DNA from 4 places in the Aureimonas sp. OT7 genome. Region 2 is predicted to be linked to each of the others. Evidence: riboswitches for the same ligand, from Rfam matches in the RefSeq annotation. Region 2 holds a riboswitch; each other region holds the start of a gene.
What was found. A riboswitch is a leader RNA that binds a small molecule or an ion and turns the genes downstream of it on or off. The one in region 2 is predicted to bind cobalamin.

Region 1 (5,919 bases), 780 kb from region 2:
TACGGCGCGATGGGCATCGACATCTGGGAAGTGATCGAGGCCGCGAAGACCAAGCCCTTCGGCTTCATGCCCTTCTATCCCGGCCCTGGGCTCGGCGGGCACTGCATTCCCATCGACCCCTTCTACCTGACATGGAAAGCCCGGGAATACGAGATCGCCACACGGTTCATCGAACTGGCCGGCGAGATCAACACCGATATGCCGCGCCATGTCGTGCGCGCCACGGCGGAGGCGCTGGACAGGTATTTCGGGCGCGGCCTCAACGGCTCCTCGATCCTCGTGCTCGGGGTCGCCTACAAGCGGGACGTGGAAGATACGCGCGAAAGCGCATCGCTGCGCCTGATCGACCTTCTGGAAGAACGCGGTGCACGGGTCAATTATCACGATCCGCATGTTCCGGTGTTGCCGAAGACGCGGGAGCATCCCCATCTTGCCGGGCGCGCCTCCCGGTTGCTCGACGATCACGGCATCGCATCCTATGACGCTGTGCTTGTTGCGACGGACCATGGCGGCGTCGACTATGCGCGGATCGCCTCGGTGATGAAGCTGGGCGTCGATACGCGGAACGCCTTCGAAAAGGCTGGAGCGGACATGAGCCGCGTCGTCAAGGCCTGAAGACCGACGAACGGAAGGACAGAAGAAATGAGCGACGAAAACGCCGATTATACACCGCCCGAGGTGTGGAGCCCACCTGCCGGGGACGCGGGGCGCTGGTCGTCCATCAACCGCCCCACCGCAGGCGCGCGTCACGAGGCGGAGCTTCCGCGCGGCAGCCATCCCATGCAGCTCTACTCCCTTGCGACGCCCAACGGCCAGAAGGCCGGGATCATGCTGGAAGAGCTGCTGGCCGCCGGCGAAAGCGGTGCCGAATACGATGCCTGGATGATCGATATCGGCAAGGGTGACCAGTTTTCGAGCGGCTTCGTCGCGGTCAACCCCAACTCCAAGATTCCGGCGCTTCTGGACTGCTCGAGCGAGACACCGGTCCGCGTTTTCGAGTCCGGTGCCATCCTGCTGCATCTTGCCGACAGGTTCGGCAAGTTTCTGCCGGCGTCCGGCCCGGAGCGCACGGAAGCTTTGAACTGGCTGTTCTGGCTGCAGGGTTCGGCACCGTTCATCGGTGGGGGCTTCGGCCATTTCTATGCTTACGCACCGTTCCCGCAGGAATACCCCATCAACCGATACGCCATGGAAACCAAGCGGCTGCTGGATGTCGCCGACAGGCGGCTGGCCGAGGCGCGGTACCTGGGGGGCGACTCCTACACCATCGCCGATATCGCGGCATGGCCGTGGCTGGGCGCCCTGATGAACAACGAGGCCTACAAGGCCGGCCGTTTCCTGGGTGTGGAGTCCTATACCAACCTGCGCCGCTGGACGGATGAGGTCGGTGCGCGGCCCGGCGTGCAGCGCGGCCGGATCGTGAATAGCAATGACGGCGAAAAAGGGCCGGGATTGCGGGAAAGGCATGCCGCCTCGGATATCGACGCCGTATTGGTCGCACGCGCAAAGCTTTGATTAAAAACGCTTTCCGGGCCTGCACCAGGCCCGGAAAGGCCCCGTCGCCGCGGGGGCTTGCAATGGTTAAAAAGTGGTGACATATAGCCCGCCGCAAGTAACACCGAGCGATCGAAACGATACGATGACTGGTTCTGCAACGGTAATGAAAACAGGCTGCCGCCTGGCGATCGGCGCGGGCGTCCTGTGCCTTCTCTTCCTCAAATCGCCTCCGGAAAGCGTTGCCAGCCTGGTGGCCAACGAGCCGATGCGCGCCGAGGTGACCGCCTCCTGCGTGGCGGGCCACCACCGCGCCGACGAGTGCGAGAATGCTCGTCTGGCCGAAGCCTATCTGACCCGCGTTTCCGCCCGCTGATCGACATCGCCGTGCGATAGAAGCGCGGCGATCCTGCCGATGCCGGCGTCGGCGGAAAAGTCGCCCGTCACACGGGCACGGGCCGCCGCCCCCAGTTGCAGTCGCAACGCAGGCCGCCCGATCAGCCGCTCCAGCGCCTCGGCCAGCGCCGCCGGGTCCCGAGGCGGCACCAGCAGCCCCTCCACACCATCGGTGACGAACTCAGGCACGCCGGCAAAGTCCGTCGACAGGATGGGCAGGCCCTGCGTGGCCGCCTCCATCAAGACGTTGGGCAGGCCGTCCCGGTCTCCGCCGTCGCCCTCGCGGCACGCCAGCACGAACAGGTCTGCCGCGCGTAGCGCCTCGATGACCTGCCCTTGGGGGCGCGCTCCCAACCAGTCGATCCGGCCGGCCAGGCCCAGCCGCTCCGCCGTTTCGGCAAGCGGCTTCGCCAGATCGCCCCCACCGATCTGCGTCAGGCGCCAGTCCAGCTCCCTGGGCAACATGGCGAGCGCCTGCAGGAGATCGTCATAACCCTTCTTGGCCACCAGGCGGCCGATGCTGACCAGCCGGACGGGGGTGTCCCGTCCGTTTCCGCCGCCATCGCGGACGGGCGGTGCCGGAAAGCGACGAAGGTCCAGCCCATGATAGACGAGGCGCACGCGGTTCTTGTCGCCGCCCGGCGACAGGCGCACGAGTTCGTCGTGGCCCTGCCGCGTACAGGTGGTTCCCCAGATGCTGTCGGCGATCTTTTCGCGCTTTTCCCAGTCCGGCGTCGTCCAGATATCCTTGGCATGGGCGGAAAAGCTGAAGGGCAGTTGCCGGAGCTGCGCCGCATAGCGTGCGACGGAAGCCGGCGTGTGCAGGAAATGCGCGTAGATTTGCGTGATCTGCGGCGATAGTTCCCGAGCCAGAACCGCCGCCTGGCCGATGCGCCGCAGCCGGTTGGGGCTCGGATCTCGGCGCAGGTCGGCAAGCGCCGTGCGGACGAAGCGGCCAAGGCCCTTCTGGCGTGGCAGCGCCAGTACGCCGCGCAGGACGCGCAGCGGATCGTCCTTCAGATATTCCGGCAGGTAGTAGACAGGCGCCGCGATCTGCTCGTGCATCGGGTGGCGCGCACGGTCCGTCGGGCGCCGCAACGACCAGATATCCAGACAAAAGCCCAGTTGCTCCAGCCCCAGGATTTCCTGTGCGATGAAGGTTTCCGAAAGCCGGGGATAGCCCTTCAGGACGACGGCAATTCTACCGGCTTGCGGTTCGGGCCGTTTCTTTCGAGGGGCTGGGGAACCAGCCTCGCACCGTTGCGTCGATTGTATCCAGTCCATCAAGCAGCCTTGGCAGGGTCTTTTCCGAAGGTTTCGGGCGTCCGGGAAGGGCGCGGATGGCTTCTGCCATCAAATGCGGGTTGCGGTGGGCGCCGTCTTCCAGCCCGGCACCGTCCAGGCACGTGATGAGGCCCAGCTCGGCGGCCCGCTCGGCGCGGATGGTCTGTTCCATGCGCGGCGTGCGGCGCGGCACGATCACGGATCGTTTGTCGAAGGACAGGATCTCGCAGAACGTGTTGTAGCCACCCATGGCGATGATGCCTTCGGAGTTGGCGATGAGGTGCTCGATTCTGGAATCGAAGGTGATCGCTTCCACGTCGGGCAGGCGGGCCACGCGCTCCATGAAGGCGGCACGCTGATCGGGCGGCACGAAGGGGCCGAAGACGATGAGCGCGCCAAGGGGCAGGGACCGGTCGGCCTCGTAGGCCGAAAGGGTCCAGTCGATCAGCCCTTCGCCGTCGCCGCCACCGCCCGTCGTAACGAGCACATAGGGTTTGCAGGTGATGGATGGGTAGGCCGCCGTCGCGGAGACCTGGGGCAGGTCGCGCCGGAGATAGCCGGTATAGATGATTTCGTTTTGCAGCCGCTCGGGCAGGGAAAAGGGCGCCAGCGGCTCGTGGATCTCGGGAAGGCCGTAGACCCAGACGTTGTCGTAGAAGGCAGAAAGCGCCTCGGTCGCGCCCTTGCGCTCCCATTCGGGCACGATCACTGCGGCATCGTCCAGGACGTCGCGCAGGCCCAGCACGATGCGCGCGCCTGTCGCCTTCAGGTGCTCCAGCGTCGGCAGCAACTCGTCGCGGAAGCCGGCGGGCTCCTTGTCGACGATCAGGAGGTCGGGGTTCAGGCTGCGCGCCGTTGCCATGATGACGGAGCGGCGGATCTGCACGGTCTCGTCCAGCGACAGGCGCAGATTGGAGGTTGTGTACCCGCCATTCGGCAGCTTGACCACGCCCGGCACGCGTACGTAATCGACGCCGTCCTCGAAGTCGAAGCGGCCGATGATGGGAGAGCCGGAAATGATGACGATTGAGGCGTCATCCATCGACCCGACCAGCCGGTTGGCGATGGCGCGGCAACGCCGAAGATGGCCAAGGCCGAACGTGTCGTGGCTGTAGATCAGGATTCTCGGTCCGTCACGCCCCGTCGGACGGTCTTGCCGAAAACTATGCGCCATCCTTGCACTCCGCGCTGACCGGACCGGCCCCTCATCTCCTTGTTACAGTTGCGTTGCGGCAGCACAACCAGAAAGTCAGCCATCCCTTATCCTGTGGATGCTTGTGAGGCCGCGGTACCGTGTCTATTGTGCCGCGCGACGGTGCCCCGAAAGGGCTTCAAAGGGAACGCAGTGCGCCATCCGGCCATGCTGCGGCTGCCCCCGCAACTGTAGGCGGAGACTGCCTTGCCATTATGCCACTGGGGCCAGCGCCCCCGGGAAGGCGGCACGGCGGAAGGACCCGCGAGCCAGGAGACCTGCCGTCAGCCGTGGTTGCACGCGAACATGTCGGGCGGGGTGCCTCGACAGGGCCGGACCTCGTTCGATGCAACCGGAAACGATGTTAACGAGGTTGCCTTGTCCATCCGCCTTGCTGCCTGCCTGACAGGCTCGGCTCTTATCGCCATTTCGTCCGCCGCCAGCGCACAGATCAGTTTGCTGCCGGCGGCGATCGCGCTGGACCCCGTCATCGTCACGGCCAACCGGACGTCGACGCCGGCGCGCGCCGTCGGCAGCGCCGTCACCGTCATCGACAGGGCCGAACTGGAGCGGCGGCAGGTGCGCTTCGTGGCCGACGCGTTGCGGAGCGTGCCGGGGGTGGGCCTGAGCCGCACGGGCACGGTGGGCGGCCTGACCCAGGTTCGGCTGCGCGGCGCCGAGGGCAACCAGACGCTCGTGCTCATCGACGGCATCGAGGTGAACGATCCCGCCAGTGGCGGCGAGTACGATTTCGCCAACATGCTTGCCGACGATGTGGAGCGGATCGAGGTGCTGCGCGGTCCGCAGAGTGCGCTCTACGGGTCCGACGCCATCGGCGGCGTCGTCAACATCGTCACCCGCAAGGGCGAGGGCCGGACGTCCGCTTCGGCACGCCTGGAAGGTGGTAGCATGGGCACGGCCAGCGGCCTCCTGTCCATCGGCGGCGCTTCGGGCGGCGCCGACTTTTTCGGCAGCCTCGGCGGCTACCGCACGGACGGCGCCTCGAGCGCGTCCGAGTGGCGCGGCAACCTTGAGCGCGACGGTTATGACAACGTCACGGGCTTCGCCAAACTCGGCTTCGATGCCACGCAGGACCTGCGGTTCGACATGGTGGGCCGCGTGACGGACCATCGGGCCGACGCGGATGGGTTCGCCGACGGCCTGCCGGCCGATGCGGACGCCGCGACACGCGGCCGGCAGATGTACGGACGTGTGCAGGCCCGGCTGGATACGCTGGACGGGCGCTGGCAGCACGTCGCCGGCATCAGCCGCAGCCATTCGACGCTGCGCTACTTCACCGATAGGTCCCGCACCGACGATTATGTCGGCGACCGGACCAAGGTGGACTATCAATCCAACGTCTTCCTGGCGCAGGAGGCCGCGCGCCTGGACCATACGCTGACCTTCCTTGCCGAGCACGAGGAAGAATCCGCCGAAGTGGACGGTGCATACTCCAGCTTCGACCGCTCCACCGGCCAGAGCGGGCTGGTCGGCCAGTACCAACTCGGTATCGCGGACGCGCTGTTCCTGACCGGGGCGGTGCGCCACGACAT
Region 2 (5,919 bases):
CTGTCTGGTCCAAGGATGGAGATGAGAATGCGAATTCCCAAAGACACGATGGTTGCGGTGGTCGATGGAGCGAAGTTGAGCTTCTTCCAGAATACGGGAGACGAGCAGAACCCCAAATTGAAGCCGGTGGCCACGGGCGACATCGATACCGATAACAAGAGCGGCGGTGTCGGCCACGCCAGCAGTTCCGCGAACCCCGACGACAATACGCAGGACGAGGACGGCTTCGTAGCCGGAGTGGTCGCCAAGCTGAACGACAGGGCCGTGACGGGCAAGCTCAAGAGCCTCATCATCATTGCCGCTCCCCGGGCGCTTGGCGAGATGCGAAAGCATTATCACGCCAAGCTGAAGGAGGCTTTGATCGGCGAATTGTCGAAGGATCTGACCGGCCAATCGAGCGACGACATACTCAAGGCGATCGCAGCGGGTTGAGGCTGCTTGCCGGGCGCCGGCATGCGGTCAAAAACCACTGCCGGCGGCCGGGCCCGAAGCGGCCGGACACGAAAAAGCCGCTGGGGATCTCACCCAACGGCTCCGGCGCTCTCTGCAGAGATGTGCGATCTCGGTGACTCAACTCGCCAGTACATCCGTGGTCGGACGAAACACCAAAATCATGAGCGCATCAACCTCTCGGGGACGCGCTGCACTGCCTCTATATGGACGCGCCATAGCGAAAAGTCAATCGCCATGCTCAAGTTCTGCAAAAATGATGAAGGGGGGCTCTCGCTTGACTTCAGGCGGGCTAGAGCCCAGGTCTATGGCATGTTGACGACCGACCACCCCCTCTTGGCATTTTTCAGGGTGTGCCCCATCGCGGGCATCTGACCCCCGGCCAGGGCCTGTCGCGTCCCGGTCGTGGGGCACAGGCCAGTTTCCGACCACTGCGGACATCGGGCCGGCAGCGACACCAGCAATCCCGGATTTAGATAACAAGCGCCGCGTCGCCTCTGCGCGCGTGCGCCAGACATGAGGGCATTCAGATGGCTCGGGCAACCAGGCAGAACCGCAAGCCGGCAATCACCGTGACGCGTACCGACAGCGAGCGGCTCTGGCGGCTGGCCGATACCCTTGCCGAGCGCAACCCGGCCGTGGCCGAGGAACTGCTTGCGGAACTGGATCGTGCAAAGATGGTCGAGGATGGCCGGCTGCCCGCAAATGTCGTGCGCATGGGCTCGTCCCTTCGGTTTACGAGTGACCTCGGCGAGGATCGGCATGTCACGCTCGTGTTCCCGGGCGAAGCGGACATCGCAGAAGGCAAGGTCTCGATCCTGACGCCGATCGGCGTGGCATTGATCGGCCTGTCGGCCGGGCAGTCCATCAACTGGACGGCCCGGGACGGGCGGACCCATCGCCTGACGGTGGAGTCCGTCGAAGCGCCGGCGTCCGAACGTGCTGCCTCCTACTCGTGAGGGCGAAGGAGTCTGGCCGAACAGGATCATGGTGACGCCAGGATATAAGGATATCCTTATATCCACTTGACTCTATCAGCCCGATGCAGCAGGCTTGCCAGGCTTAAGGTCTCCGGTCGTCGCCTGCGACGCGCCGGAGCTAAGAGGGAAGCCGGTGATCCGTCCATGCGGAAAGTCCGGCGCTGCCCCCGCAACTGTAAGCGGTGAGCTTGCGTCCAGCATGTCACTGGGTTCTGCCTGGGAAGACGGACGCAAGTGGTGAGCCGCAAGCCAGGAGACCTGCCTTCAGCAAAACAACGTCCACGGGCGGGGTGTCCCAGTGTGCCGTAGCGGAAGCCGCATCGTCGCGGCCCCTCATGCTATGCGTCTGCTGACCCATGCCCCCAGATCGAACGGGGCACAGCATGTCTCAGAAGTTCAATTTCTCCGTCAGGAGCGTCCCTTTCAACGAGGACTACGTCCCCTCGGAAGGCACGCGCATCACCACCAACTTCGCCAATCTGGCGAGAGGCGATAACCGCCAGGAAAATCTGCGCAGGGCACTGCGGATGATCGACGGTCGGTTCAACGCACTGGCCGGGTGGGACAATCCAGGGGGCGATCGCTATTCGGTCGAGCTGGAGATCGTATCCGTTGCGTTGACCCTCGGCACGCTGGGCGCGGGGGATGCCTTCCCCCTGATCGAAGTCCTCAAGACGACCATCGTCGATCGCAAGGCCGGCCGGCCCGTCGACGGAATCGTAGGCAACAACTTCTCATCCTATCTGCGGGATTTCGACTTTAGCGTGGCGCTGCCGGAGCATAACAGGGGTCGATCGGACTTCAGCATTCCGACCGATTTCGGCGACCTGCACGGGCGTATGTTCACGAGCTTCCTGCGTTCCGAGACGTACCGTACGCATTTCAGCAAGCCGCCCGTCATCTGCATCAGCGTGTCCACCGGCAGGACATACCATCGGACCGACAATCGCCATCCCGTCATGGGGGTCGAGTATCGGCAGGACAAGCGCTCGCTGACGGATCTGTACTTCGGCAAGATGGGCATGGAGGTTCGCTACTTCATGCCGGCGGGAAGCGTCGCGCCGCTGGCCTTCTACTTCATTGGCGATCTGCTTTCCGACTACTCCAATCTGGAACTGATCGGGACGATCAGCACGATGGAGACGTTCCAGCGCATCTACCGTCCCGAAATCTACAATGCCAATGCCGCCGCGGGGGCAATCTATCGGCCCAGCCTGAACCATCACGACTATTCCCTGACCCGTATCGTCTACGATCGGGAAGAGCGCAGCCGCCTGGCCCTGGAGCAGGGCAAATTCATCGAAGACACCCTCATCAAACCGCACCGGACCGCTCTTGAGGAATGGTCCTTCGGCAACGCAGCCTAATGTCCCGAGATCGAAAGCCCCGCATCGTGAAAAAGCTTCTACCCACATCCACCGCCGGCAGCCTCCCCAAGCCGTCCTGGCTCGCGCAACCTCAGAAACTCTGGTCACCCTGGAGGTTGCACGATCAGGATTTGGCGGAAGGGAAACAGGACGCGCTGCGCCTGTCGCTGGCCGACCAGCAGCAGGCCGGAATCGACATCGTCAGCGATGGCGAGCAGACCCGTCAGCATTTCGTCACGACGTTCGTAGAGCATCTCGATGGTGTCGACTTCGAGAAGCGCGAGACCGTCAGAATACGCAACCGTTATGACGCGAGCGTGCCGACCGTCGTCGACGCGGTGTCGCGCCCCAGGTCCGTGTTTGTCGACGACGCCAGGTTTCTCAGGCGCTATACGACACAGCCGATCAAATGGGCCCTGCCAGGTCCGATGACCATGATCGATACGCTTTACGACGCACACTACAGGAGCCGCGAAAAGCTGGCCTGGGAGTTTGCCGCGATCCTCAACGAAGAGGCGCGGGAACTTCAGGCCGCGGGCGTCGACATCGTCCAGTTCGACGAGCCGGCATTCAACGTTTTCTTCGACGAGGTCAACGATTGGGGCATTGCCGCCCTGGAGCGGGCGGTGGAAGGCCTGACATGCGAGACGGCCGTGCACATCTGCTACGGCTACGGGATCAAGGCCAATACCGATTGGAAGAAGACGCTCGGCTCGGAATGGCGGCAATATGAGGAGTCGTTTCCCAAATTGCAGCAATCCAGCATCGACCTGATCTCGCTCGAATGCCACAACTCGCATGTGCCGATGGATCTTCTTGAGATTCTGCGGGGCAAGAAGGTGATGGTGGGCGCCATCGACGTGGCCTGTGAGGCAGTGGAAACGCCGGAGGAAGTCGCGGGAACTCTCCGCAAGGCCCTCAAATTCGTCGATGCCGATAAACTCTACCCTTGCACCAATTGTGGTATGGCCCCTCTGTCTCGGCAGACCGCCAGCGGCAAGCTTCGGGCGCTTAGCGCGGGCGCGGAGATCGTCCGAAAGGAACTGTCAGCGTAGCGTCTTCCGGGCCGAGCTCCGCTCCAGACGAAAACCTCAGTCAGACATCAGCGACAGGGCAGGGGATACAATCTCGAGAGCGCTCCGATGATCAGGGACTGCGCCCGCGTAAATGGCTCCAGCGTCTTGTCGTGGAGGTCGATACCGTCGTTCACGTCCTCCACGATGCCCATGGCCTGATCATCGCTCACCTCGGCATCGCCGCAGATCAGGCGTTCCTCGATCATGCCCCGCCTGAACTGGATGATGTCGGTGGCGAACTCGATAAACGCTGCCTCCTCGTCCGTGGTCGGGGACATGGGCCAATCGAGAAACAACTTGAAGATGCCCCCTCTGCGCGGGGTCCAGGACATGACCTTGTCGTATGCGATGACCCGGTCTGTCGCGTCCCGGCGCTGCTGCAGGCCTTCCTCTGTCTCGTAAGGCGCCGTGATCTTTACAGACAGGTACCAGTGGGACGCACCATAGCCTATGATCGCCAGCACCAGTCCGGCCAGAGTGGCGAGGGCGATCAATCCTTCTTTTCGGGTAACCGGCTTCCTGGCCTCGTGGCCAGCCAGCGCGAGCGTCATGAGGCTGTCCACGCCATTGCCGATCAGGCGGTCCCATTGCTCGGCGGCCTTCGCCTTGCGGGTGTCGGCTCCCTTCCGGATCATCGCCATCGACTGGGCATTTGGATGCTCTACGACTTCGGGGTCATCACCTCCGGAAGGCTGGTCGACGTAATGTCCGGCTGCGTGGATCCACGCATTCCGCGCCCACGCCTCGGCCTTGCTCCGCATTTCCTCGTCCACGCCTTCTTTCCGGGCGGCATGGGCCGCTCCCGCCGCGGCAAGCTGCACCGCCATCCTCGGAAAAGAGGCCGTCCGCTCGCGGATGACAACGAACGCCCCGTCACCCTTCAGCCGCGCGATGTGGTTGATATAGCCGATGCAGTAGGCGAGGGGGCCACCCGCGTCCTGGATACGCTTCATAATGGCCCGCGGCTTCGGCCTCTAACGGCGTAAGTTTCTCGTCTGCCTTGCCCATCTGCCAACTCCGGATCCGTGCCGCAAATGCGCACCCGATAATAGTTTTGTTGACAACTAACTGTCGGCACAAATGACGTCCCGGCTGGCCGCAGGGCCGTCGGCCCGCCGGGGTGAGCGACACCGGCGCGTCGATTTCGTGCCGGCGCCAACCTCTCCCGCGCGACGCTTACTGGCCGGCGGCGTAATCGATTCCAGCCTGCGTTTCGGCAATTGCCTGCTCGACGAGTTCTATCGCCCGCTCGCGGTGCCCGCCCTTGTTGGGCTCTGCGGCCCTCAGCGAGTCCAGCGCTGAGCGCAGTTCGGACATTGCGGCATCCATCTCCGGCTGGTTGGCCCAGGCGGTCGTTGCGAGATGGCCAATCGATCCAAGACCCAATCCGAGAACCGCTGCGAGCGTAAGCGTGCGTATGGACATGTTGAAAACCTTCGACGAGTTGCGACACCCAATACACGGTCAGATTCACATCGCCGTCAATCCAGTTGTCGCCGCACTCGATCTGGTCGGCATCAACCGCCAGTGGTTGGGTGAGAGGCGTCAAAATCATCGTATGAGCAGGCATGGCAAAGCCATGCGGACGGTGCCTTCCGGCTTCTGGAAACTCAAGACCAGAAAGCATTATAATCATTCTTAGAATGATTATTAAGTACATATTGTTTGAATTGCATCTGCCATTCGATTATTCACTACTTATTCCGATTCTTATATTTAGAATCGAAACATTCCAATCTATTTTCGTTCTAATCTTGTTGGGCAGATCGAGCCATGTCTCTAAGGCGCTCTTGTCACCATCTCGCGGCGGGCACCGCTCTCATTGTGCTGTTTTCGGGCAGCGCAGGCGCGCAGGAAATTTCCGAGCAGTCTCCAGTGGCCTTGGGCACGGTGATCATCCAGGGCGCGACCGATGCGTCGTCCCCGGCCGGCACAGCGACGACAACGACGACGACGCGCGCCGAGATCGAAAGCCGCCAGATCGATTCCATCGAAGATCTGGGCCGACGGCAGGAAGCAGGCGTAACATTCAACCGCAGCTCCAGA
Region 3 (5,919 bases), 530 kb from region 2:
CCGACATCGGCCGCCAGCACCGGTCGGCTCAGGCCGGCCAGTGCGATCATGCAGAACAAGACAGGCAGGCGGTTCATCGCCAGGCACTCCACGCAAGCTTCACGCAAGCTCGACGAAAGGAATATTTAAGAACTCGGTCATCCGGCGCAATTGCAGACGGGAGACACATGGGCAAAATCCGCGCTTGGTCACGAATGCCGCCGCTGTCGGCTGCAATCGCGCCGCAGGCGGCTTATATGAAGGGTTCCAGACGCGCCCGATATAAGATGCGACATGAAGCCTGACGACGAACTCCTTGAAGACGATACCGAAAGCGAAGATGAGATCGCCGAGGAGCTCGCGGATTCGGAGGTCAGGGCGCGTCCGGCCATCCAATGGGACGATGGTGGATCGGCGGTCGATCATGGCCTTCGCGGCGCCGAACTGATCGCCGCCTTCGCGCGGCGGCTGCCCAACTCGCCCGGCGTGTACCGCATGTTCGACCATGCGCACGAGGTCCTCTATGTCGGCAAGGCGCGCTCGCTGCGCAAGCGGGTGGCCAATTACACGCGTCTCGGCGGGCATACCAACCGCATAGCCCGCATGATCCGGGCAACGACCCATATGGAATTCGTCACGACCCGGACGGAGACGGAGGCGCTGCTGCTGGAGGCGAACCTCATCAAGAGGTTGCGCCCGCGCTTCAACGTGCTTCTGCGCGACGACAAATCCTTTCCGTACATACTCGTACCGGCCGATCACGAGGCACCCGCCATCCTGAAGCACCGGGGAGCGCGCGCGCGCAAGGGCCAGTATTTCGGGCCCTTCGCGTCGGCGGGGGCGGTTGGGCGCACGGTCAACGCGCTGCAGCGCGCCTTTCTTTTGCGGACATGCACCGACAGCGTCTACCAGACGCGCACCCGCCCGTGCCTGCTGTTCCAGATCAAGCGTTGCTCAGGCCCCTGCACGGGGGAAATCTCGCTTAGCGACTACGCGCGCCTCGTCGACGAGACGAAGGACTTTCTATCCGGGCGTTCGACCCAGGTTCGCCAATCCCTTGCCTCGGCGATGCAGGATGCGTCCGCCGACCTGGATTTCGAGCGCGCGGCCATCTACCGCGACCGCCTGTCGGCCCTGTCCCACATCCAGAGCCACCAGGGGATCAACCCGCAAGGCGTCGACGAGGCCGACGTGTTCGCCATGCACCAGGAAGGCGGCCTGACCTGTATCCAGGTCTTCTTCTTCCGCACGGGACAGAACTGGGGAAACCGCGCCTATTTCCCGAAGGCCGATCCGAGTATCGAACCGGCGGAGGTGCTGTCCGCGTTCGTGGCGCAGTTTTACGACGACAAGCCTCCGGCGGCGCAGGTGATGCTGCCCATCGAGGTGGAAGAGCAGGATCTGCTGGCCGACGCCCTGTCGGCGCGCGCCGGCCGGCGCGTGCGCATAAGAGTACCGGCGCGCGGCTCCAAACGCGACCTCGTCGACCATGCCGCCGCCAACGCCCGGGAAGCGCTGGGCCGTCGCCTTGCCGAGACGTCGACGCAGGGGCGCCTTCTGGAAGGCCTGCGCGAGACGTTCAAGCTCGCCTACACGCCGCGCCGCATCGAAGTGTTCGACAATTCCCACATCATGGGCAACCAGGCTGTCGGCGCGATGGTCGTGGCAGGGCCGGACGGCTTTGCCAAGAACCAGTATCGCAAGTTCAACATCCGCTCGACCGAGATTACGCCGGGAGACGATTTCGGCATGATGCGCGAGGTGATGTCGCGGCGTTTCGCAAGGCTCATCAAGGATCACGGCGAAGCGGGCCCGGTCGCCCCGCCCGAAGACCCCGAAAGCGCCGCGGAGGCGGACATGCCCGCCTGGCCGGACCTTGTCCTCATCGATGGCGGCAAGGGCCAGGTTGCGGCGGTCCGCGAAATCCTGGAGGGGCTCGGCATCGCCGACAAGGTCACCACCATCGGCGTCGCCAAGGGCGTGGACCGTGACGCCGGGCGTGAACGCTTCGTCATACCGGGTCGGGAAAGCTTCACCCTGCCCCCGCGCGATCCAGTCCTGTATTTCGTTCAGCGCCTGCGGGACGAAGCGCACCGCTTCGCCATAGGCACCCACCGCGCGCGCCGCTCCAAGGAATTGACGCGCAACCCGCTCGACGAGATCGCCGGGATCGGGCCGGCGCGCAAACGCGCCCTGCTGCAGCATTTCGGAACGGCCAAGGCCGTCTCCCGCGCGGCCCTGAGCGACCTGCGCAAGGTGGACGGCATTTCAGAGGCCATGGCGCGGCTGGTCTACGATCATTTCAACGGCGGCTGAAGATCGACTTCCATGCCTTGACGTATGGCCCCACGAGCGGTTCAAAGGGCCAACGAACTGCGGACGGTAACCATGGCATCCAAGGCACTCAACCTGCCGAACATCCTGACGTATGCGCGCATCATCGCGGTGCCGCTGGTCGTCCTGTGCTTCTTCGTGGAGGGGCGGCTGCACGGGTCCGACACGGCGCGCTGGTGGGCTGTCTTCCTGTTCGCCACGGCCAGCCTCACCGACTGGCTCGACGGCTATCTGGCGCGCGCATGGCAACAGACCTCGACCATCGGCCGCATGCTGGACCCCATCGCCGACAAGCTTCTCGTGGCGGCCGCGCTTCTGGTTCTGGCGGCCGACGGCACCATTGCCGGCTGGAGCATCTGGGCCGCCATCGTGATCCTGTGCCGGGAAATCCTCGTATCCGGCCTGCGCGAATACCTGGCCGAGCTGAAGGTGAGCGTTCCGGTGACGCGGCTGGCCAAGTGGAAGACGGCGGCGCAGATGGTGGCCATCGCCTTCCTGCTGGCGGGCCCGGCCGGAGACCAGATTTTCCCCTATGTCACGGAACTCGGCATATTCTTCCTCTGGATCGCGGCGCTGATCACCCTTTATACCGGCTATGATTATTTCCGAGCGGGCCTGCGCCATATCGACGTCTGACCGGGAGGTCGCGCCATGAAACTCGCCTATTTCGCATCCATCCGGGAGCGCATCGGCCTTGCCGGCGAGGATGTTTCCCTGCCGGCCGACATCGGCACCGTGGCCGACCTGATACGCTGGCTGGAAGGCCGCGGCGAAAATTATGCGCAGGCCCTGAAGACGCCCCAGCTCGTGCGTGTCGCGCTAGATCATGAGCATGCACGGCACGATGCGCCGCTGGCCCGCGTTCGGGAAGTCGCGTTCTTCCCGCCGATGACGGGGGGATGACATGGCACTCGTCCGCGTCCAGGCCGAGCGCATCGATTTCGCGCAAGCGGCGTCCACGCTGCCCTCCGACGGCTCGTTCGGCGCGCTGGTCAGCTTTACCGGATACTGCCGCGACGAAGCCGGGCGCCTCGCCGCGCTCGAGATAGAGCACTACCCGGGCATGGCAGAAGGGCAGATCGGCAAGATCGCCGAATCCGTCGCCGCACGCTGGCCGCTGGCCGGCTGGGCCATCATCCATCGCTTCGGCATGATTCTGCCCGGCGAGGAGATCGTCTTCGTTGCCTGCGCTTCGCAGCATCGGCAAGCCGCCTTCGAGGCCGCGTCCTGCATCATGGATTTCATGAAGACCGAGGCGCCGTTCTGGAAACGCGAGCATCTCGTGGATGGCAGCGTAGGCGCATGGGTAGAGGCCCGCGATACCGACGCCGCCGCAACGGACCGATGGCACAGGCTTTGAGCCGCAGCCAGCATTGCGGTTGTGAAGGCCCGCGCCGTCTGGTAGCGACATCGGTGCCGGTTTCCGCAAGGAATTGAAAGGGAATCCGTAGCTGGCCTCAAGGCCGGCCAAACGGAACTGCCCCCGCAACTGTAGGCGGTGAGCGCCGCGCGATTTCGTCACTGGGGATCCCCCGGGAAGGCCGCGCAAGCTTCGACCCGCCAGTCAGGAGACCTGCCGGCACGAACAGCAACGCGAACTGGGCGGGGTTGCCCAGGAAGGTGTCGACATGGCGAATTTCAATCGGGCCCGCGCCCGGACTTTCATCTCCTCGCTCGCATTGGCGGCGTGCCTGGGCTTCTCTGCCCAGGCTACGGCGCAAACGACCTATCCGCTGACGCTGCAAAACTGCGGTGTCGATATCCGGTTCGAGGCCGTGCCGGACAGCGTCGTCGCCGTCGGCCAGGCCGTCACCGAGATTCTTTATTCGCTCGACTTGCAGGAGAAGGTTGCCGGCACGGCAGTCTGGTTCACCGACGTCCTTCCGCAATTCGAGGAGGCAAACGCCGGAATCGAGCGCCTTGCCGACAACGATCCGAGCTTCGAAAGCGTCGTCGCCAAACGTCCGGGGCTGGTTGCCGCGCAATATGAATGGCATGTCGGCCCTCAGGGCATCGTAGCGACTCGCGAGCAATTCTCCGATCTTGGCATTCCCACCTATATCCTGCCGTCCGACTGCGTCGGCAAGGACAACACCGCGGGCTCCGATGGAACGCGGACCGCCATGTATTCCATGGACACTCTCTACCAGGGCATTACGGAGCTCGCCGACATTCTTGCCGTACCCGAGCGCGGCCGGGCCCTGGTGGCCGACCTGCGCAACCGGGAAAGCACGGCCATCGAGACGGCACAGGCGCTGGGGATGGACGATGTCAGCGCCATGTTCTGGTTCTCCTCTCCCGAGCTTTCGGGGGATCCGTTCGTTGCCGGAAGCAAGGGGCCTCCCGCAACGATGATGGATGCGCTTGGGCTGCGCAATATCATCGAAAGCGACGAGGAGTGGCCCCTCGTAAGCTGGGAAACCATCGCCCGCGCCGACCCATCCATCATCGTGGTGGCCAGCATGGACCGGCGCCGCTTCGAGGCCGACGACTACGAGAAGAAGCTGGAGTTCCTGCGCACCGACCCGGTTGCCAGCCAGATGGACGCGGTCCGCAACGATCGTATCGTCGTGCTGGACGCGCATGCGATGGACCCTTCCATCCGCAACATCGCGGCACTGGAAACCCTTGCCGACGCCTTGTCCAAGCTCGACGCACGGTGACGGCAGCCGGTATCGCAAGGGCGCGGCCCGCGACGCCCATTGCCTGGGCGGGCGCGGGCGTCGCGATCCTGACGGCGGCGATCCTTGCCGGTATAATCATCGGTGAAACGCCCTTGCCGCCGTCGCTTGTCGGCTCCGTCCTCGCCAACAAGCTTTTCGGCGCCGCCCATGCGGTGGACGCCATCGATTCCGGTATAGTCTGGAACTACCGCATGCCACGCACGCTGGTTGCCGCGGCATGCGGTGCCGGGTTGGCGCTGGCCGGCGTGGTCCTGCAATCTTTGGTGCGCAACGCCTTGGCAGACCCCTATCTTCTGGGTGTTTCGGCGGGCGCTTCCACCGGCGCCGTCGCGGTGACGATCATGGGAGTCGGGGCTGGCGCCATCGGCCTTTCGGCCGGGGCTTTCGCGGGGGCGGCGCTGGCGTTCCTTATGGTCGCCGCCCTTGCCCGTGCGGCGGGCGGCGGGCCGGCGCAGATGGTTCTTGCGGGCATTGCCGGCTCGCAATTGTTCAACGCTCTCACCTCTTTCTTCATCGCCCGCTCGGCCAATGCGGAACAGGCGCGCGGTATCATGTTCTGGCTGCTGGGCAACCTGTCCGGCGTGCGCTGGCCCGACGTTTCGCTTGCAGCACCGGCTGCGGCGCTGGCGCTGGTGGTCTGCCTGTGGTGCGCGCGCGGTCTCGATGCCTTTTCCTTCGGCTCGGAAGCGGCATCCTCGCTCGGTATCGATGTCCGGCGCATTCGAATCGCCCTCATCGGCGTCGTCACGCTGACAACCGCCATCATGGTCAGCCTGGTCGGCTCGATCGGCTTCGTCGGACTGGTCGTCCCTCATGCCGCACGCTTCATCGCCGGTGTGCGGCACCGCCGGCTCATCCCCGCTTCGGCGCTGCTGGGAGCGGTTTTCCTGATCGCCGCCGATATCGTGTCGCGCATGCTGAT
Region 4 (5,919 bases), 990 kb from region 2:
GTCGCTCAGGATATCGAGGCCGGACCCGGAGCCGAGGTCGTGATCCAGGATGACCGCGGAAAAGTCGCGATCGTTGAGGAGTTGCAGGCCGGTGACGGCATCGGGCGCATGCACCACTGATATGCCATGGCGGCTCAACATGCGCTGGGCAAGGCGGCCGGCCACGACGTCGTCGTCGACGTACAGAACTGTGACACCGGCTGCGCCCGGCTGGATCGCGCCCCCGGCCATCGTCATTCCGTTTCCGGCACCTGCATCACCGAGAAGAACAGGCCAAGCTGCCGGATGGCATTGGCGAAGCCTTCGTAGTCCACCGGCTTGGTGATGTAGACATTGGCGCCGAGATCATAGCAGCGCTGGATCTCGCGGCTGTCGTCGGTCGTCGTCAGGACGATGACGGGCGAGAGCTTGGTATGCGGGTTGGCCTTCACTTTCTCCAGGATGTCCACCCCGCCCATGTCCGGCAGGTTCAGGTCGAGAAGGATCAGGAGGTGCCGTCCGGCACTGTCCTCGCCCGAGCCATCCGCACCGAACAGGAACGCCAACGCGTCCGTGCCGTTGCCGAAGGGCAGGATCTCGTTGTTGACGCCGGCACGACGGATGTTCTTTTCGATCAGCCGTGCGTGGCCCTCGTCGTCCTCGATCATGACGATCTGGACAGGCTTTGCGGTCCTGCTCACGATTCAATGCTCCGCTTCACGTTCAAAAGATTGGCCGGCAGGACGAGCGTGAAGGTCGAGCCCTTGCCGAGTTCAGATTTGAGGCCGATGTCGCCGCCCAGGTTGCGGGCCAGCGTCCGCACATGCGCCAACCCGATCCCCTCACCCGCAGTATCCTGTTTTCCCGACCGTCGGAAGAGCTCGAACACCCGTTCATTGTCAGCCGGCGAAATGCCCCGTCCATTGTCCTCGACCTCAATGACGACGCGGCCGTAGGAATCATTCCGTGTACGGACGGATATCCGCAAGGGACGCGACGGCTCGCGGTACTTGATTGCGTTATCAAGCAGATTCCCCAGCATCTGATCAAGCGACAGGCGGTCGGTGACGATGGACGTCGCCTTGACATCGGTTTCGATCTCACCGTTGTTCTCGGCACCCTGATGGTGCACGGCATTCGTCGCCGTCTCCACCAGGGCTCGAAGGTCCACCCTTTCCGGCTTCAGGCTGCGCCGCCCTTCCCGCGATATCTTCAGGATGGCGTTGATGAGGCCGTCCATCTTGCGGGTCGACGAGCGGATGAATGAGATGGCCTCGGGAACCTCCTGGTTGATCGCCTCCTCGGCATGGCGGCGCAGCGGTTCCTCGCTTGGCGGCAGGCTGGCCATGTAGTCCCGCACCGGCGAAAACGTCGCCTCCAGTTCGCTGGTGAAGCCCATGATGTTCACAAGCGGCGCGCGCAGATCATGCGTCACAATGTAGGCGAAGCGCTGAATCTCCTCGTTCGCCTTGATGAGGTCGGTGGTGCGCTCTTGGACGCGGGCTTCCAGAGCCGTGTTTGCGGCCTCGATTTCGGCGCGGGCCTCGGCGACTTCCCGCGTATAGCGCAGGATGGTCCAGGCGGCGGCGGCGGCCATCAGGATGATGGCGATGGCGCCGATCACCGTGACGTGGCGCAAGGTGGACCCGATGTTCTCCTGCCGCTCTATGCCGGCCTGCAATTGCGCTTCCGCCTGGTCGAGAATCATGCCGAGCTGGCCTCGGATCTCGTCCATGAGGGCGAGCCCGGCGCCGCCGGCCACCTCTGCGACGGCCGCGTCATACTGGCCGCTGAGCGCAAGCGAAACGGTGGAATCCAGTTCCGCCGTCTTGGCCGTCACACGCTGGCTCAGTTCCGACAAGTCCGCGCGGCCGCCCATCATCTCGTCCATCGCCACCTGCAGCCGTTCGACCCTGGGCGCGATGGACCCGATCTGCTCGCGATACGGCTCGAGGTAACGCTGGTCACGTGTCAGGAGATATCCGCGCTGGCCGGTTTCGGCATCGACGATGCGGGACAAAAGGTCAGCTGCCGCGCTCCGCACCGCGCGTGTCATGACGACTTTATCGAAATTCTGCTGGGTCAGCCGGGTCAAATACATCGAACCGCCAACGATCGCCAGAAGCAGAAGCAGCGCGGCCGCCAGGAAAGCGAATGTGCGGGCATAGAACTGCTTTTGGGAAATGGGCATCGGAACCAGGTGTTTGTTGCAACGATGCCCTGAATGCCGCAGCACGGGCTGAACCACAATCGAGAATTTTCCCGAACGCTTCGGCGCGGTGGAAAACCGACGAAGGCGGGTTGACACCCGCGACCGCGTAAAACAATCTGTTGTGGTCACGGTCTTCCATAGACACAAGATATGGAAGCTAAGAGGGAATTCGGTTCGCCGCTCAAATGGTTAGTCCGAAGCTGTCCCCGCAACTGTAGACGGGTAGCCCGCACCCAATCGCGCCACTGGAGCCTGGCTCCGGGAAGGCCGGGTGCCGGCGACGACCCGTGAGCCAGGAGACCTGCCGTGTCGATGAACCTTTCCCTGGGCGGGGTGTCCCGGCGGATCGTGTAGCTTGCCCGGCGTCTCGCGGCGCCGGTATGCAGCACGTGTCCGCCTGGCCTGTCCATCCTCTTCGACAGGAACAGCCGATGTCACTTTCCGCAGAATTCCCGACAGTCCGTCCGGCCTCGGAGGCGCAGGCCAGTCCCCTGCGCGTCGTCAAGCGCAACGGCCAGAGCGACGTCTTCGATGCCGGCAAGATCAGCATCGCCGTCACCAAGGCTTTCCTGGCCGTCGAGGGCCGGGAGGCCGCCGGTTCGTCGCGCGTGCACGACATCGTCGACGATCTGACGGATCAGGTTGCCTCGGCCGTGCAGCGCCGCGCCGGCCGTGACCATGTCATCCATATCGAGGACGTGCAGGACCAGGTCGAGCTGGCGCTGATGCGCGGCGGCCATCACAAGGTGGCCCGCGCCTATGTCCTGTACCGGGAGGAGCGCGCCAGGGCGCGGTTGGAAACGCAGGCCGCGCCTGCCGCACCGGCGATCGTGGTGCGCGAGCCGGATGGCGGCGCCACGCCGCTCGACATGGACCGCCTGGCGGCCGTCGTGGCCGAGGCGGTCGATGGGTTGCCCGGTGCGGATGCGGCGCTGATCGTCCGCGAAACCAAACGCAACCTTTACGATGGCATCTCGCGCGAGGAGCTGTCCGACGCCCCGATCCTGGCGGCGCGGGCGCTTGTCGAGACCGATCCGGACTATGCCTTCGCCAGCGCACGCCTGTTGATGGACAAGCTCCGGGCCGAGGCGCTCAGCTTCGTCAGGGGCGTGCCGACCAACGCCACTGCCGCCGACATGCAGGACGCCTATACGGATTACTTTTCGCGCTACCTCGCCCGCGGTGTCGCGGAACAGCTCATCGACCCCGAGCTCGCGCGCTTCGATATCGCCGTTCTCGGTGCGTCCCTGAAGCCGGAACGCGACCGGCAGTTCCAGTTTCTTGGGCTGCAGACCCTGTACGACCGGTATCTCCTGCACAGCAACGGTACCCGCTTCGAGCTGCCGCAGGCCTTCTTCATGCGGGTGGCCATGGGCCTTTCAGTCCGCGAAACGGACCGGGAAGCGCGCGCCATCGAGTTCTACGAGCTTCTGTCCAGCTTCCGCTTCATGGCGTCGACGCCGACGCTGTTCAATTCGGGCACGCCGCGCCCGCAATTGTCGTCCTGTTTCCTCACCACCATCGGTGACGATCTCAGCCAGATCTTCAAGTCGGTGCGGGATAACGCCCTTCTGGCCAAGTATTCCGGCGGCCTCGGCAACGACTGGACGCCGGTGCGGGGTCTTGGTGCGCATATCCGCGGCACCAACGGCAAAAGCCAGGGCGTGGTGCCTTTCCTGAAGGTGGCCAACGATACCGCTATCGCCGTCAACCAGGGCGGCAAGCGCAAGGGCGCGGTCTGCGCCTATCTGGAAACATGGCATGTCGACATCGAGGAATTCCTCGACCTGCGGAAGAACACCGGCGACGACCGCCGCCGGACACACGATATGAATACCGCCAACTGGGTGCCCGACCTGTTCATGGAGCGAGTCGAGGCTGACGCTGAATGGACCTTGTTTTCCCCGGACGAGGTGCCGCACCTGCACGATCTGTACGGCGCGGACTTCAAGGCGGCCTACGAGGCCGCTGAACGGGATGCCGCAGGCGGCCGCGTGCGTGTGCATCGCAAGGTCCGTGCCGTCGATCTGTGGCGGCGGATGCTGACCATGCTGTTCGAGACGGGGCATCCCTGGATCACCTTCAAGGACGCGTGCAACATCCGCTCGCCGCAACGCCATGCCGGTACCATCCATTCGTCCAACCTGTGCACGGAGATTACCCTCAACACATCCGCCGACGAAGTGGCGGTCTGCAACCTCGGCTCGGTCAACCTCGTCGCGCACCTGTCCGACGACGGGCTCGATGCGGACCGTGTCGCCGACACGGTGCGCACGGCGATGCGGATGCTGGACAATGTGATCGACATCAACTTCTACACCATTCCGGAAGCACGCCGCTCGAACCTGCGGCACCGCCCTGTCGGCCTCGGCCTCATGGGTTTCCAGGATGCGTTGCAGGCGTTGCGCATTCCCTATGCCAGCAAGGCGGCGGTGCGGTTTGCCGACGAGAGCATGGAACTGATCTCCTGGCACGCCATCGCCGCCTCCAGCGACCTGGCCGCCGAGCGGGGGCGCTACGAAAGCTACGAGGGCTCGCTCTGGTCGCAGGGCATCCTGCCCATCGACTCGCTCGGCCTTCTCGGCGAGGCGCGCGGCGCGGCCTTCGACGGTTCCGCACGGCTGGACTGGGATGCCCTGCGCCAGAGGGTTCGCGCCCAGGGCATGCGCAACTCCAATTGCATGGCCATCGCGCCCACGGCCACGATTTCCAATATCTGTGGCGTCTCGCAGTCGATCGAGCCGACCTACCAGAACCTGTTCGTCAAGGCGAACATGTCGGGCGATTTCACGGTGGTGAACCCCTATCTCGTCCGCGACCTGAAGGCCCGTGGCCTGTGGGACGACGTCATGATCTCGGACCTGAAATATTACGACGGCTCGCTCGGGCCCATCGACCGCGTGCCAGACGACCTCCGGCACCTGTATGCCACGGCCTTCGAGATCGAAAGCCGTTGGCTCGTGGCGGCCGCGGCCTGCCGCCAGAAATGGCTGGACCAGGCGCAGTCGCTGAACCTCTATCTGGCGAACCCGTCGGGCAAGGCGCTGGATGCCCTCTACCGCTCGGCCTGGAGGTCCGGCCTCAAGACGACCTACTACCTGCGCACACGCTCCGCCAGCCATGTCGAGAAATCGACGCTGACACGCAGCGACGGAAAGCTGAATGCGGTGGCGGTGTCCGCGCCGATGGCCTGCGCCATCGACGATCCGGATTGCGAAGCCTGCCAGTAACCATTATTCGCCAAAGACTTGGGATAACAAACTAATGCTCGACCTTATCGAACGAACGGACTCCGCTACGGCCGAGTCCGCCACCGGCCTTGGCCAGATCGACCGCACGGGTGGCCGTGTCGCCGTCGACGAAAAGCGGATGATCAATGCCCGTGCCGACGTCAACCAGTTGCTGCCGATGAAATACCGGTGGGCCTGGGAGAAGTATCTGGCGGCCTGCAACAACCATTGGATGCCGACGGAAGTGTCCATGCAGGCGGACATCGCGCTATGGAAGTCGGCCGACGGGCTGACCGACGACGAGCGGCGGATGATCAAGCGCAATCTCGGATTTTTCGCCGCATCCGAGTCGCTGGTCGCCAACAACATCGTCCTCGCCATCTATCGCCACCTGACCAATCCGGAATGCCGGCAGTACCTGCTGCGGCAGTCCTTCGAGGAAGCGATCCACACCCATACCTTCCAGTACATCGTCGAAAGCCTCGGCCTCGACGAGGG

Region 1: linked by a shared signal. The riboswitch ahead of IGS74_RS12395 (TonB-dependent receptor) and the one ahead of IGS74_RS16160 (DUF1852 domain-containing protein) in region 2 are both predicted to bind cobalamin.
Region 3: linked by a shared signal. The riboswitch ahead of IGS74_RS20295 (ABC transporter substrate-binding protein) and the one ahead of IGS74_RS16160 (DUF1852 domain-containing protein) in region 2 are both predicted to bind cobalamin.
Region 4: linked by a shared signal. The riboswitch ahead of IGS74_RS11405 (ribonucleoside-diphosphate reductase subunit alpha) and the one ahead of IGS74_RS16160 (DUF1852 domain-containing protein) in region 2 are both predicted to bind cobalamin.

What each region holds. Positions count from the first base shown of each region.
Region 1 is NZ_CP062167.1:2,591,914-2,597,832, reverse strand. It holds gene IGS74_RS12420 (nucleotide sugar dehydrogenase) at 1-615, shown strand, start outside; gene yghU (glutathione-dependent disulfide-bond oxidoreductase) at 643-1,515, shown strand; gene IGS74_RS12410 (hypothetical protein) at 1,661-1,870, shown strand; gene IGS74_RS12405 (glycosyltransferase family 4 protein) at 1,843-3,174, opposite strand; gene IGS74_RS12400 (glycosyltransferase) at 3,092-4,348, opposite strand; cobalamin riboswitch at 4,471-4,667, shown strand; gene IGS74_RS12395 (TonB-dependent receptor) at 4,745-5,919, shown strand, end outside.
Region 2 is NZ_CP062167.1:3,368,752-3,374,670, reverse strand. It holds gene IGS74_RS16170 (host attachment protein) at 28-432, shown strand; gene rnk (nucleoside diphosphate kinase regulator) at 981-1,409, shown strand; cobalamin riboswitch at 1,499-1,711, shown strand; gene IGS74_RS16160 (DUF1852 domain-containing protein) at 1,814-2,797, shown strand; gene IGS74_RS16155 (methionine synthase) at 2,824-3,852, shown strand; gene IGS74_RS16150 (hypothetical protein) at 3,900-4,826, opposite strand; gene IGS74_RS16145 (hypothetical protein) at 5,050-5,298, opposite strand; gene IGS74_RS16140 (hypothetical protein) at 5,297-5,515, shown strand; gene IGS74_RS16135 (TonB-dependent hemoglobin/transferrin/lactoferrin family receptor) at 5,647-5,919, shown strand, end outside.
Region 3 is NZ_CP062167.1:2,838,413-2,844,331, forward strand. It holds gene IGS74_RS13550 (outer membrane protein) at 1-77, opposite strand, end outside; gene uvrC (excinuclease ABC subunit UvrC) at 274-2,295, shown strand; gene pgsA (CDP-diacylglycerol--glycerol-3-phosphate 3-phosphatidyltransferase) at 2,368-2,949, shown strand; gene moaD (molybdopterin converting factor subunit 1) at 2,965-3,216, shown strand; gene IGS74_RS13570 (molybdenum cofactor biosynthesis protein MoaE) at 3,218-3,673, shown strand; cobalamin riboswitch at 3,714-3,909, shown strand; gene IGS74_RS20295 (ABC transporter substrate-binding protein) at 3,942-4,976, shown strand; gene IGS74_RS20300 (iron ABC transporter permease) at 5,015-5,919, shown strand, end outside.
Region 4 is NZ_CP062167.1:2,382,903-2,388,821, reverse strand. It holds gene IGS74_RS11420 (histidine kinase dimerization/phosphoacceptor domain -containing protein) at 1-237, opposite strand, end outside; gene IGS74_RS11415 (response regulator) at 234-647, opposite strand; gene IGS74_RS11410 (CHASE3 domain-containing protein) at 677-2,170, opposite strand; cobalamin riboswitch at 2,303-2,515, shown strand; gene IGS74_RS11405 (ribonucleoside-diphosphate reductase subunit alpha) at 2,623-5,421, shown strand; gene IGS74_RS11400 (ribonucleotide-diphosphate reductase subunit beta) at 5,456-5,919, shown strand, end outside.